Regions from separate parts of the Lysinibacillus sp. NPDC093688 genome, predicted to be linked through region 2. Evidence: predicted binding sites of a transcription regulator. Region 2 holds the regulator's gene; the other holds the start of a gene.
The links. The regulator LexA, encoded in region 2, represses DNA repair genes until DNA is damaged. The targets are predictions, from matches to a motif close to CGAACATATGTTCG.
Positions count from the first base shown of each region.

Region 1: the regulator LexA is predicted to act here: its motif matches at 1,837-1,850, upstream of recA (recombinase RecA).

Region 1 covers NZ_JBNNUX010000010.1:37,739-43,519, forward strand. Annotated here, with positions in the region: gene recA (recombinase RecA) at 687-1,754, opposite strand; gene ACQKN2_RS10305 (competence/damage-inducible protein A) at 2,187-3,446, opposite strand; gene pgsA (CDP-diacylglycerol--glycerol-3-phosphate 3-phosphatidyltransferase) at 3,464-4,042, opposite strand; gene ACQKN2_RS10315 (helix-turn-helix domain-containing protein) at 4,093-5,007, opposite strand; gene ACQKN2_RS10320 (DUF3388 domain-containing protein) at 5,043-5,781, opposite strand, start outside.
Region 2 covers NZ_JBNNUX010000043.1:26,586-32,366, reverse strand. Annotated here, with positions in the region: gene ACQKN2_RS22105 (hypothetical protein) at 1-120, opposite strand, end outside; gene ACQKN2_RS22100 (hypothetical protein) at 113-271, opposite strand; gene ACQKN2_RS22095 (YneB family resolvase-like protein) at 367-1,032, opposite strand; gene yneA (cell division suppressor protein YneA) at 1,029-1,346, opposite strand; gene lexA (transcriptional repressor LexA) at 1,510-2,127, shown strand; gene ACQKN2_RS22080 (hypothetical protein) at 2,455-3,192, opposite strand; gene ACQKN2_RS22075 (gamma-glutamyl-gamma-aminobutyrate hydrolase family protein) at 3,256-3,981, opposite strand; gene ACQKN2_RS22070 (prepilin peptidase) at 4,079-4,831, opposite strand; gene ACQKN2_RS22065 (potassium transporter) at 4,891-5,616, opposite strand; gene ACQKN2_RS22060 (PilN domain-containing protein) at 5,613-5,781, opposite strand, start outside.

The sequences.
Region 1 (5,781 bases), on a different contig from region 2:
TATTTAAAGTCATAATTCAGAAATTATACATATTTAATTGTATAGCTAGCCTCAAACTCTGTCAAGGATAGTCAGGCATCTGTTCGCCCTCTCAAGAAAAAAAGTCAGTCATATCCATTAAGAGAATTAATTACCTATTACTTTTTACACTTACGCTTATTTTAACTTTTAACATTATTTCGCAGAAGCAGTACTTAGGAATTATTTTCACAAAACTATGAAAGCTTTAAACTCCCGATTCTACTTCAAATGTTTCGGGAAGAAAAATAGATAGCTCATCACATTATATGTGGTTGATTTTTCGTTCCGTCCAGGCGCTTTCCTGGGGTTATCGGGGCAACCATGATGTTGGTCACGAAGGCGTTATCACAGGACGTAATGTTTTTAGCCGTCGCTTAGCATGCGCTGCAGGATCTCGGGCCAACAGATGTTTTTTGCGCGAAAGCGAAGCAACAGCACCGATGTTGGTAACGAAGGCGTTATCACAGGATGTGATGGTTTTAGCCTTCGTACTTCTATTACTGATCCCCAAGGAGTCGCCCCGTCGGAAAAAGATCAACTTATATCAATTTGATGAGCTACATAAATGGATATCCTAATAAATATTATAAAACCACATTCCCCAGTATGTGTAAATAAAAAAATGCATTGCTCTCACTATAAAGAGTGGGAACAATGCATTTATATTATTTTTCATCTTCAAGAAGAAGCTTTAATTCCTCATCCATTTCTTCTTCATCACTATGCGCAGCAATTGTGTAAGATGATGATGCAATACCGTAAGAAGCACGGATTTTATCTGCGATGTCGTCAAGCACTGCTGGATTTTCTTTTAAATACTGTTTAGCATTTTCACGACCTTGACCTAGACGCTCATCACCATAAGCATACCAAGAACCGCTTTTTTGAACGATGTCTAGTTCAACACCTAAATCGACTGTTTCGCCCTCTTTTGAAATTCCTTCACCGTACATAATATCAACTTCAGCTGTACGGAATGGTGGCGCTACTTTGTTTTTCACAATTTTAATTTTTGTACGGTTACCCATAATGTCATTACCTTGTTTAATAGCTTCTGCACGACGTACTTCTAAGCGAACGGAGCTATAGAATTTAAGTGCACGACCACCAGGTGTTGTTTCTGGGTTTCCGAACATGACACCGATTTTTTCACGAATTTGGTTAATGAAAATAGCAATCGTTTTCGATTTATTGATCGCACCTGAAAGCTTACGTAAAGCCTGAGACATTAAACGCGCTTGTAAACCAACATGCGAATCACCCATATCTCCTTCGATTTCCGCTTTCGGAACTAATGCTGCTACTGAGTCTATAACGATAATATCGATAGCGCCACTACGTACTAATGCCTCAGCGATTTCAAGCGCTTGTTCTCCTGTATCTGGTTGAGATAATAGAAGCTCATCAATATTGACACCTAATTTTTGTGCATATATTGGATCTAACGCATGCTCAGCATCGATAAACGCTGCTTGTCCGCCATTTGCCTGCACCTCTGCAATGGCATGAAGAGCAACCGTTGTTTTACCTGATGATTCAGGACCGTATACTTCAATAATACGTCCACGTGGATAACCACCTATACCTAATGCAGCATCAAGTGCTAGCGAACCACTTGAAGATGTAGCAATTTCTAAATCAGTCTTTTCGCCAAGTTTCATGATGGAACCTTTGCCAAAATTCTTTTCAATTTGTTTTAACGCCTGTTCTAAGGCTGCTTTACGATCACTCATTCATTTTCCTCCTTCGAAAACTGTTCACTGTTTTTCTCTATCTCTACTATACTTGTTTTTGAGAGAAGACGCAAGAAAAAAGCGAACGTTTATTCGTTTTTCTTCAAAATAAAAATTTGGGTAACTTTCCATTACCCAAATTTCTATTTTAACGATATTTAATCAAGCATGTTCATTAACCATTTTTATCCACTTCAATTAATTAGAAGGCTCTGATTTCCGCTACGGGCTACTCGCTTTCCTGCGGGCGAGCGTCGAGCCGCTTCCTTCGCTACGCTTCGTGCAGGGTCTCGCCTGTCTCGCTTTCCCGCGGGAGTCGAGTAGCCCTACGCTACAATCAGTTAAAATGGTTATACATTAGCAAAATATCAACAAAAAATCCTTTTATCAGCCAATAATAGACCTATATTTACCTATCAACACGTCTAATATTTAATAACGTTTTTTAAAGCCTCTTTCTTCCAAAAGCTGCATTAAATAATGACAAGTAAATTTCGCCGCACGAAGTCGATTTGTATTACGCATGCCCGATAAATGAAGTAAATACGTGATCGGTTTCTCATCACCAATTGCGATACCAATCCAAACCGTTCCCACTGGTTGATGATCATGGGCTGTAGGACCTGCTGCACCTGTTAATCCAATACCAATATCTGTATCAAATTTTTTACGTACAGCGCTAGCCATAGCCGCTGCACATTCACTGCTTACAATCCCATGTGTAGTTAATAATTCTTTAGAAATACCGAGCTGTTTTATCTTAGCCTCTTCTGTGTACGTAACAACGCCACCAACAAGGGCATCCCCTACACCTGGTATTTCCGCAAGCTCTGACTGAAATAATCCCGCTGTTAAACTTTCAGCCGCAGAAATTGATAGCTTATTATCTAGTAACATTTCTACTGTTTTAGAGGCTAGAGAATCATCATCTATACCGTATTGATAGTCCCCTACAAGCGCTTGGATCTCTGTTACCTTTGCGGCAATAAGCTGTTGCGCTTCTTGTTCCGTTTCTGCCTTGGCAGTCACACGCAGTGTAACTTCGCCGTCAGAAGCAAGTGGCGCAACAGTTGGGTTTGTTTGCGAATCTAAAATATCTTGGACTCGTACTTCAAGCTCTGCCTCTCCAATGCCATAAAAACGCATAACATGCGATAGTATAACCCCTCCAGCATTTAACATCGCACCGAGTTTGGGCTTTGCTTCAAACTGGAACATTGGCTCAAGCTCTTTAGGTGGCCCTGGAAGCAACATATACGTACGACCATCTTTTGTTACTATCATACCTGGTGCCATACCGTGATGATTTGCAAGCACCTCACTACCTGCTACTATTAAAGCCTGTTTACGATTATTGTCTGTCATTAGACGTCCTCGTTTTGCAAAAAACTGCTCAATATTAGCCAGTGCGCTATCATCAAATTCGAGAGCAATGTCAAGATGACGAGCAATCGTTTCCTTTGTTAAATCATCCTTTGTAGGCCCAAGCCCCCCAGAAAAAATGATTAAATCAGCACGAGTCTCTGCAATGGAAATAGCTTCTTCTAAACGTTGTGCATTATCTCCAACAACCGTGTGATAATACACATTTATCCCCAATTCAGACAACTGACTAGAAATAAATCTTGCATTTGTGTTCGAAATCTGACCAAGCAATAACTCTGAGCCAACCGCAAGAATTTCAGCATTCATGATCCTCAAGACCTCTCTTATTTAGAGTCAAGTAAGGCACGTCGATTTAGATAGAAGTAATCCCATCCAGACCATAGTGTAAAGAACAATGCAATATATAGCATAATTGTATCAAATGGAATACCAATAAGTGTAAAGATTGTATTGTGTAAAAGTGCCGCTCCGATGGCCACAATTTGGGCCCACGTTTTAATTTTACCAAGTTGGTTTGCCGCAACAACTTCTCCTTCACCTGCCAATATTAAACGAAGGCCAGTTACTGCAAACTCACGGCTAATAATGATAATAATTATCCAAGCACTCGCCATATCTAGCTCTACCATTAAAATAAAAGCTGCAGAAACGAGCAATTTGTCAGCAAGTGGGTCTAAAAACTTACCAAATGTTGTCACAAGATTATACTTACGTGCGTAATAACCATCCACCCAATCAGTCGCTGAAGCAAAAATAAAAATGAGTGCACCTACAAAGTGATGAACAGGCATATCCGCACCGAATAGTGACATTGTTCCCCAGCCAAAATCAAACATCATAACAATGACAAAGAACGGAATAAGTAATATTCGAGAGATGGTAATTTTATTTGGAATGTTCATTTTTCTAACACCTTTCATGATGAAAGAAAGTAGTCATCATTAGATGACTACTATTCTTTATTGAAATTGATGACGATGTTTTGCGTTACTGCTTGCTGTGCATACGTTAAAGGCTCGTCATTAATGTATACCTTGGCTTGCGTTGAATTACCTAAGCGAATACGTGCGTAATTTTGAGATGTTGCGTCGAATTCTACCACTTCTCCTGCATTATATACACGAGTATCAGTTAGTATTTCTTGTTGCTGTTGGTTTCGAATACCGATAAATGTAGGACCTGATACTTCGATACGTATTTTAACTGTATCTGCACCTGTTAACGTATAAGAAGTTGTAGCACCATCCGCTTCAACAGTCCCCGCTGAAATCGATTGCTTACCGTCTTCAGTTTGTTTTTCGTCAGGTGTTTCCTTTGCTGAATCTTTTGAATCTGTTGACTCTTGCTTGTCTTTTGTTTGAGCCTTTTTATTATCTTTTTCTTTTTCTGTATCTATTGGTTTTACTTTTGAATCGTATTCCATTTCTGGAGTCTTCTCTTCAACATTCGGTACTGCACTATTTTTAGACTGCGCGAGCACCCAAATTACTACAATAATGACAATGATAAATAAACCAACGATTATTTTCGGCATTGCCTCCATCATTTTAGTTGAAGGGCCTTTTGAAACTTTTCTTCTACTTGGGCTATTCGTCATCGCTTGACTTACTTGATTGTTTGAAGTACCTGGTAGCTCACTTTTATACGTTTCTAAAATTTCCTCTGCGTTCAAACCAACAGCGTCGGCATATTGCTTAATAAAAGCTCGTACATAAAACGAACCAGGCATAATCGAATAATTGCCCTCTTCAATACCTATTAAATAACGCTTTTGTATTTTCGTTATTTCTTGTAAATCGTCTAAACTGTAGCCTTTAGACAGTCTCGCCTCTTTCAGTCGAGTCCCTAATTCTGCCACTAAAAACACCTACTTTAACATCAATTTAAAAATTAAATCCTAAACTAAAATCCTCCAAATGAATTGGATTCAGACAACATATGGTTTTTTTCTATTATCTCATACGTAATTTCTTCATCTGGGTGATGACGTAATTCAATGATATAATCAAAATCCTCTATCCTATATTCTGAATGCTGAACAAACATGTCTGGATGCTCGACGACCTTTATGGAAGGCATATTCATCATTTCACGTACTAGTTGCAAATGCCTCTCATCTGATGAACGACGTGTTACAATGCCATCTAATATGAAAATATTATTGTCACTGAATTCATCACCAGCGAGTTTATTGCGAACAGTTTGCTTAATCATTGTAGATGATAAAAAAATCCATTTTTTATTGGCACATACACTAGCCGCTACAATCGATTCAGTTTTTCCAACACGAGGCATTCCACGTATTCCTATGAGCTTATGCCCTTCTTTCTTAAAGAGCTCAGCCATAAAGTCAACTAAAATACCAAGTTCATCTCGTACGAAGCGGAAGGTATTTTTTTCATCTGCATCTCGTGGAATATAATGACCGTGCCTTATGGCTAAACGATCACGGAGTTTAGGTTGTCGAAATTTGGTCACGTTAATATGTTCCATTGTCGAAACAATTGTACGAAAACGCTCAATTGTCTCATCGTTGTCTGTATGCACTAACATACCACGTCGATCCTCATCGACACCATTTATTGAAATAATATTGACACGAAGCATCCCTAAAAGTGAAGCAATATCTCCTAATAATCCA
Region 2 (5,781 bases):
CGCTGTCCTATCCGTCACTTCAGCGATTCTATCCACGTTTTCCTCTGTTCTATCCGTCACTTCAGCGATTCTATCCACGTTTTTCTCTGTTCTATCCGTCACTTCGGCAATTCTATCCACGTTTTTCTCTAATTCTATCCGTCACCTCGGCGATTCTATCCACGTCTTTCGCTGTTCTATCCGTCACTTCAGCGATTCTATCCACGTTTTTCGCTGTCCTATCCATCACTTTGGCGATTCTATCCACATCTTTCGCTGTCCTAACCGTCACTTCGCCATTCTATCGTGACTACTTGTCTCCTTCACCTTCAGCTAGAGCCTTTAAAAAGAAAAAAATCAGTAGGAAAACTCCCACTGATTAAAACGTTATTTTATTTCGTTTCCCTCTTGATGTTCCCGATATCTCCTATGGACAGTAGCTTTGCTTACGTCAAAGCCTAGCCCCCTAAGAGTCACAGCGATTTCCTCAAATGTGAAGCCTCGATTACGTAACTTGACGATTTCCTCTATAGGGACATCTTTACGTTCTTGACCGTTTGGATTTCCTCGGTTTGATAAATTGTTTTCAGGGCGATAGCCATTTTCAACCGCTCGACGCATGCCACGACGTATTTTAGCATTATGGATTCTGCGCTGGTACTCCTCTACAATTGCTAAAATTTCTAGGAGCATCGTATCCATTTCATTTAATTGTACAGGTCCCGCGTCTCGCATAGAGAAAACATTAGTTTCAGTTTTCTGCAATAAATGCAACACGGCCATTCGAGCATTTCCACGCCCTAAGCGTGTTTCATCCTGCACAAATAATGCTGCTACTTCTTTTTCTTTTATGAAATCGAGCATTTCTAGTAAACCTTCTCGTTCCACATCATAGCCACTATGCTTATCCTTAAAAACATGCTTCACTTCATAACCCTGCTCTTTAGCATAGCGTACTAACTCCTCCTCCTGACGCTCTAACGAGGAGCTTTGTGTCTCTTTTTCTGTACTCACACGGCAATAGACAACAGCCGATTGTTGTTTAGTTATCATTTTACATTTCTCGCAATTTCAATTGAATTTATAGGAATGGGTTGGTCCTCACCCACTACTGGAATCACTAGAGATTTACCTGCAATAATTCGTACGTTCGATAATTCATTTTCTGTCTTAACAAGCTTAATCCATTCATCCGACTTCATTTTACCACGGTATTGTTCGGCTAACGACCATAAGCTATCACCATGTTCGATTTCAATTTCTGCGTATGTAACCTCGCCTGGGTCTGTTATAAAAAGATATGCTGTAAATAGTAGACAAGCTCCTAATAAAATTGTAATATGTGGATTTTTTTTAAACCAGTTCATGTTTATAACCCCTTTTCGAGAATGTTTGTTCGGAATATATGTTCTTATAATAATGCGAACAAACGTTTTTGTCAAACACTTTTCGAACCTATGTTTGCTTAAGTGTTCGCATTCTGCTATACTACTAATAAGTAGAATGATTAGAAAAAAGAGGTGAGCAATCATGAAAAAAGTCTCGAAAAGACAAGAGGCCATACTAGATTTCATTAAAGAAGAGGTACGCGCAAAGGGGTATCCACCATCTGTACGTGAGATTGGTGAAGCAGTTGGACTTGCTTCAAGCTCTACAGTTCATGGACATTTAGCTCGTTTAGAGCAAAAAGGCTTGATTCGACGCGATCCAACTAAACCACGTGCCATTGAAATTCTAGAGCCAGAGGATTCTATTCAAAAGCAACATGTTATACATGTCCCACTTGTCGGGAAGGTTACTGCAGGTTCTCCGATAACTGCTGTTGAAAACATCGATGAATATTTCCCACTACCAGATATTTATGGGACAAGTGAAGATCAGTTATTTATGCTAGAAATTATGGGTGAATCAATGATTGAAGCTGGCATTTTAGACGGAGATTTAGTTATTGTTAAACAAAAATCAACAGCTGATAATGGTGATATTGTCGTAGCAATGACTGAAGAGAATGAAGCAACTGTAAAGCGTTTCTTTAAAGAAAAAAGTCATTTCCGTTTACAGCCTGAAAACGCAACAATGGAACCAATTATCGTAGACCAAGTTTCTATTTTGGGACATGTTGTAGGTCTTTATCGTCGTGTACATTAAAAGTAACTCAATAGCAAAGTATAAAAAGAGGATTTTATGTTCACAAATGGGCATATAACCTCTTTTTCTTATGTTTTGAGTGCCATTTTTCACACAAAAAAAGAACCCACTTTAAAATGGATTCGGTCCTGTACCCCTAAAAGTAGAGGATGACATTTGTAAAAACGTATACCATGTATATAAGTTGATTAGAGTGGAGACTGGGCGACTCCTCGGGGATTTAGCGTCACAGATGAGACCCTGCAGCGTAGCGAAGCGGCTCATCGGACGCCCCCAGGAAAGCGCCCAGTCGGAACGGAAATCAACCACACGTTATGATGATAGCCTTTAAAACATTGAGTTAGCAATTTCAAGCAAATCATGCACTGTGAAATCTTTTGTTATTTCACTTTCTATACTAATTGAATAGTTAAAACTGTCATGAACAAAAATCAGTTGATTCACGTCCGGCTGATACAATGCTTTTGTTCCATTTTTTAAGGTGTACATATTTTCACCTTCTGCTGCCTTCAAATCCTCTTCTTTCGGTTCAACTTTCACCTGCAACAAACCATGTAAATTTACATTTTGATACCTTATTAGAAGAATATCTTGGTTTATACTTCCTTCTACATGCGTGATGTCAAAAGGAAACTTGGATACGGTCAAGATATTCGCAATATGCTTGTTCATATATTCCTTCATAATTTTCGATTCATTCATAAATGGATTGGAACCATCGTAAACAACTCGTATATCTGTAACTTCTTCTTGATGAAAAGTCACTTCCCATATAAAGGCTATTCTTTCAGGCATATTGTCTCCATCGTTAAAATAAGCCAATGCTACTCTTACATTCTCTTTAGCGGAAGGGTAACCTGAAAGTCTACTAATTGCGGTCTCTTCCCTTATTTCAGGAATTTTTACATTTGAAGATACATACTTCTTCACCTGTTTTTCATCTTTTTTGACCATCGCAAGCAAAAAATGGGTTACTACGTCATCATTATAAGGTCCTGCCATTACATGTTGCATTGAAACACAAAACAGTAAAAAGGCCAGCAAACCCAACTCTAATTTTTTCATTTCATCACCAAGGTTATCTTGCCCTTGATAAAAAATTCTATGCCATGTATTGCTTTTAAAGTTTTATACCTCTACCTTGAATTTCAAACTCGCTTTTACAAATGCAGTAAATAATTTCTTGGATACTTCATCACCTGCAATGGCGAGCTCCTCTGGATGCCACTGTACCGCTAGACAAAATGGTAAATCTTCGTGTACTACCGCTTCAACGATTCCATCACTTGATTTGGCTACTACTTTCAATTTTTCTGCTGCTACGTTTATTGCTTGATGATGAAATGAATTCACAGCAATTTTTTCTTCCTCAATAATCGTTGTTAATAATGTATCTGGTGTTAGATGAACATGATGTGTAGTAACGCCTCGTGCCGCTAGTTGCATGTGTTTCATTAATTTTCGACTGTGATGCTCGCTCTCAATATCTTGATAAACTGTGCCTCCAAACGCCACATTTAGCATTTGAATCCCTCGGCAAATTCCGAAAATCGGCATTTTCCGAATATAGGCTGCTTCAATTAAGGAGAGTTCTACTGAATCCCTTTCTGGATGAACCTTCCCTAATTTTGGTGTAGGTTCTGCACCAAAAAGAAATGGATGTACATCATGCCCGCCCGAAAGTAATAATCCGTCCGTCAACGATAAAATTTGTGCCACATCCTCTTCCACTCCAAGCGGAATGATTAGTGGAATACCCCCAGCCTCAATTATACTTTTGCTGTAGGCGGCATTTAATCTTGAGGACAAATCATCCTCTACAAAGGCTGTTATACCGATAATTGGTTTCATCATATCCCCTCCATGATCTACAAAATTTATCTCGCATTAACTCTGCCTAAAAAAGCCTGATTGATGAAGACTATGAATCATTGAGGGCACCCCTGATTATTTACCAAAATCCGAGATACCAATTCATCAACGCATCCCCATAGAAATAGATAATAATCGCCGCTAGAGCAATAAATGGACCGAATGGTATAGGCGTTTTTCTTCCCTGTCCGCGTACTTTTAACATAACTATTCCAACAATCATGCCAATCACAGCGGCTACAAATAGTGTTAGAAGTGCATGTATTGTCCCAAGCACAAGACCCAGTAAAAAGAATAATTTAATATCGCCTCCACCCATACCACCTCTTGATAGGACAGCTATACAATATAATATGCCAAATCCTACAACAGCACCAACTATACTGTCCCACCACGGAGACAAAGGTGATATGACGCGCCCTAAAACTAGCAAAGGTAAAAAGAATAGTAGTACCTTATCCGGAATAAGCATATATGCAAAATCGGATACAACAATAATGACTAATAATGAAATAAATAATAGAGCTACGAAAAATTCTGCACTAAAGCCTAATTTCCAATAAGCAAAAGCAAATAATACCCCTGTTATAAGTTCCATCAGTGGATAAATCCAAGAAATTTTTTGCCCACAGCTACGGCATTTTCCACCTAAAAATAAATAAGACAAAACAGGTACCAAATCAAGTGCCGTCAACTGTCTCTTACAAGAAGTGCAATGCGAGGGTGGACGCACAATGGACTCCTTCAAGGGCACACGTAAGCCCACTACATTAAAAAACGAGCCTAAAACGAGCCCAAATATGAAAACAGTAATTGTATAAACCATCTCCATTTTTATGTCCTCCTATACTAATTGACGCCCATACATTTGAAGTATGCGCGCCATCTAATTTACAGTTGTCCTTCATAATAGAACGTCGTTACTTGTATGGTAGATTTTAAGGTTGTATCTGCATCCTCCTGGAATTTTGCTTCCTCTCCAGTTGATGTGAAATCGATTGCATCAATTTTCATGACACGATCAATTTTTTCAATCTCTTTTATAAACTCAACCATCGCTTTATTGTCCAATGCGGCAACATCAATATTGAATGTTACTAGTTTTAATTCTTTTGGTAAGGAGTCTTTAGTGAAAGTAGCAGTTGGTATTTTATCTTGCGTTTCAGGCGTTTCATCATTTTTAGCAACAGCTTGTTCCTCAGCTTTATTTGCAGATTGCTTTGGTTCAACCTGTTCCTCAGAATTTGTCGAGTTGGGATCTGTCATAGTAGAATCCATTACGAGCGAATCATAATTATTAAAGTCCATAGCTTCTACCCGCGTTCCCGTCACTGCTTCAATCTCTTCAATATTTCGAATTACCTCTTCAATAGCTCGAGTTTGAGGTACCTTTTTACGCAATGTTAAATTACTTGTACTAGCTGATTTGCCATTCTCTTCAATTAAAGCAATTTGCTTCTGAATTGTAGATATTTCTTGTTGAAGGGAGTTAATTGAACTTTCCTTCGCATCTACTTCTTCTAATTTAGGTGTTACTATATAGTAATATAGCGCAAATAAAATGGCTGCAACGAAAGCTGTTAAGATAAGAATCGTTGAATTTTTACTACTAGTCATGATTCTCTACCTCCAGCGAGAAATTTAAAATCAATTCCTAATAAAATAGTTGCCGAATAACGTGGCACTTCCTTAAACTTGTTCTTCGCACTTTCTTCCTCTTGATTTCCTATAGATACATCAAAATTAGCAATAGTATCAACCTGTATATCATTGAAATAGGGG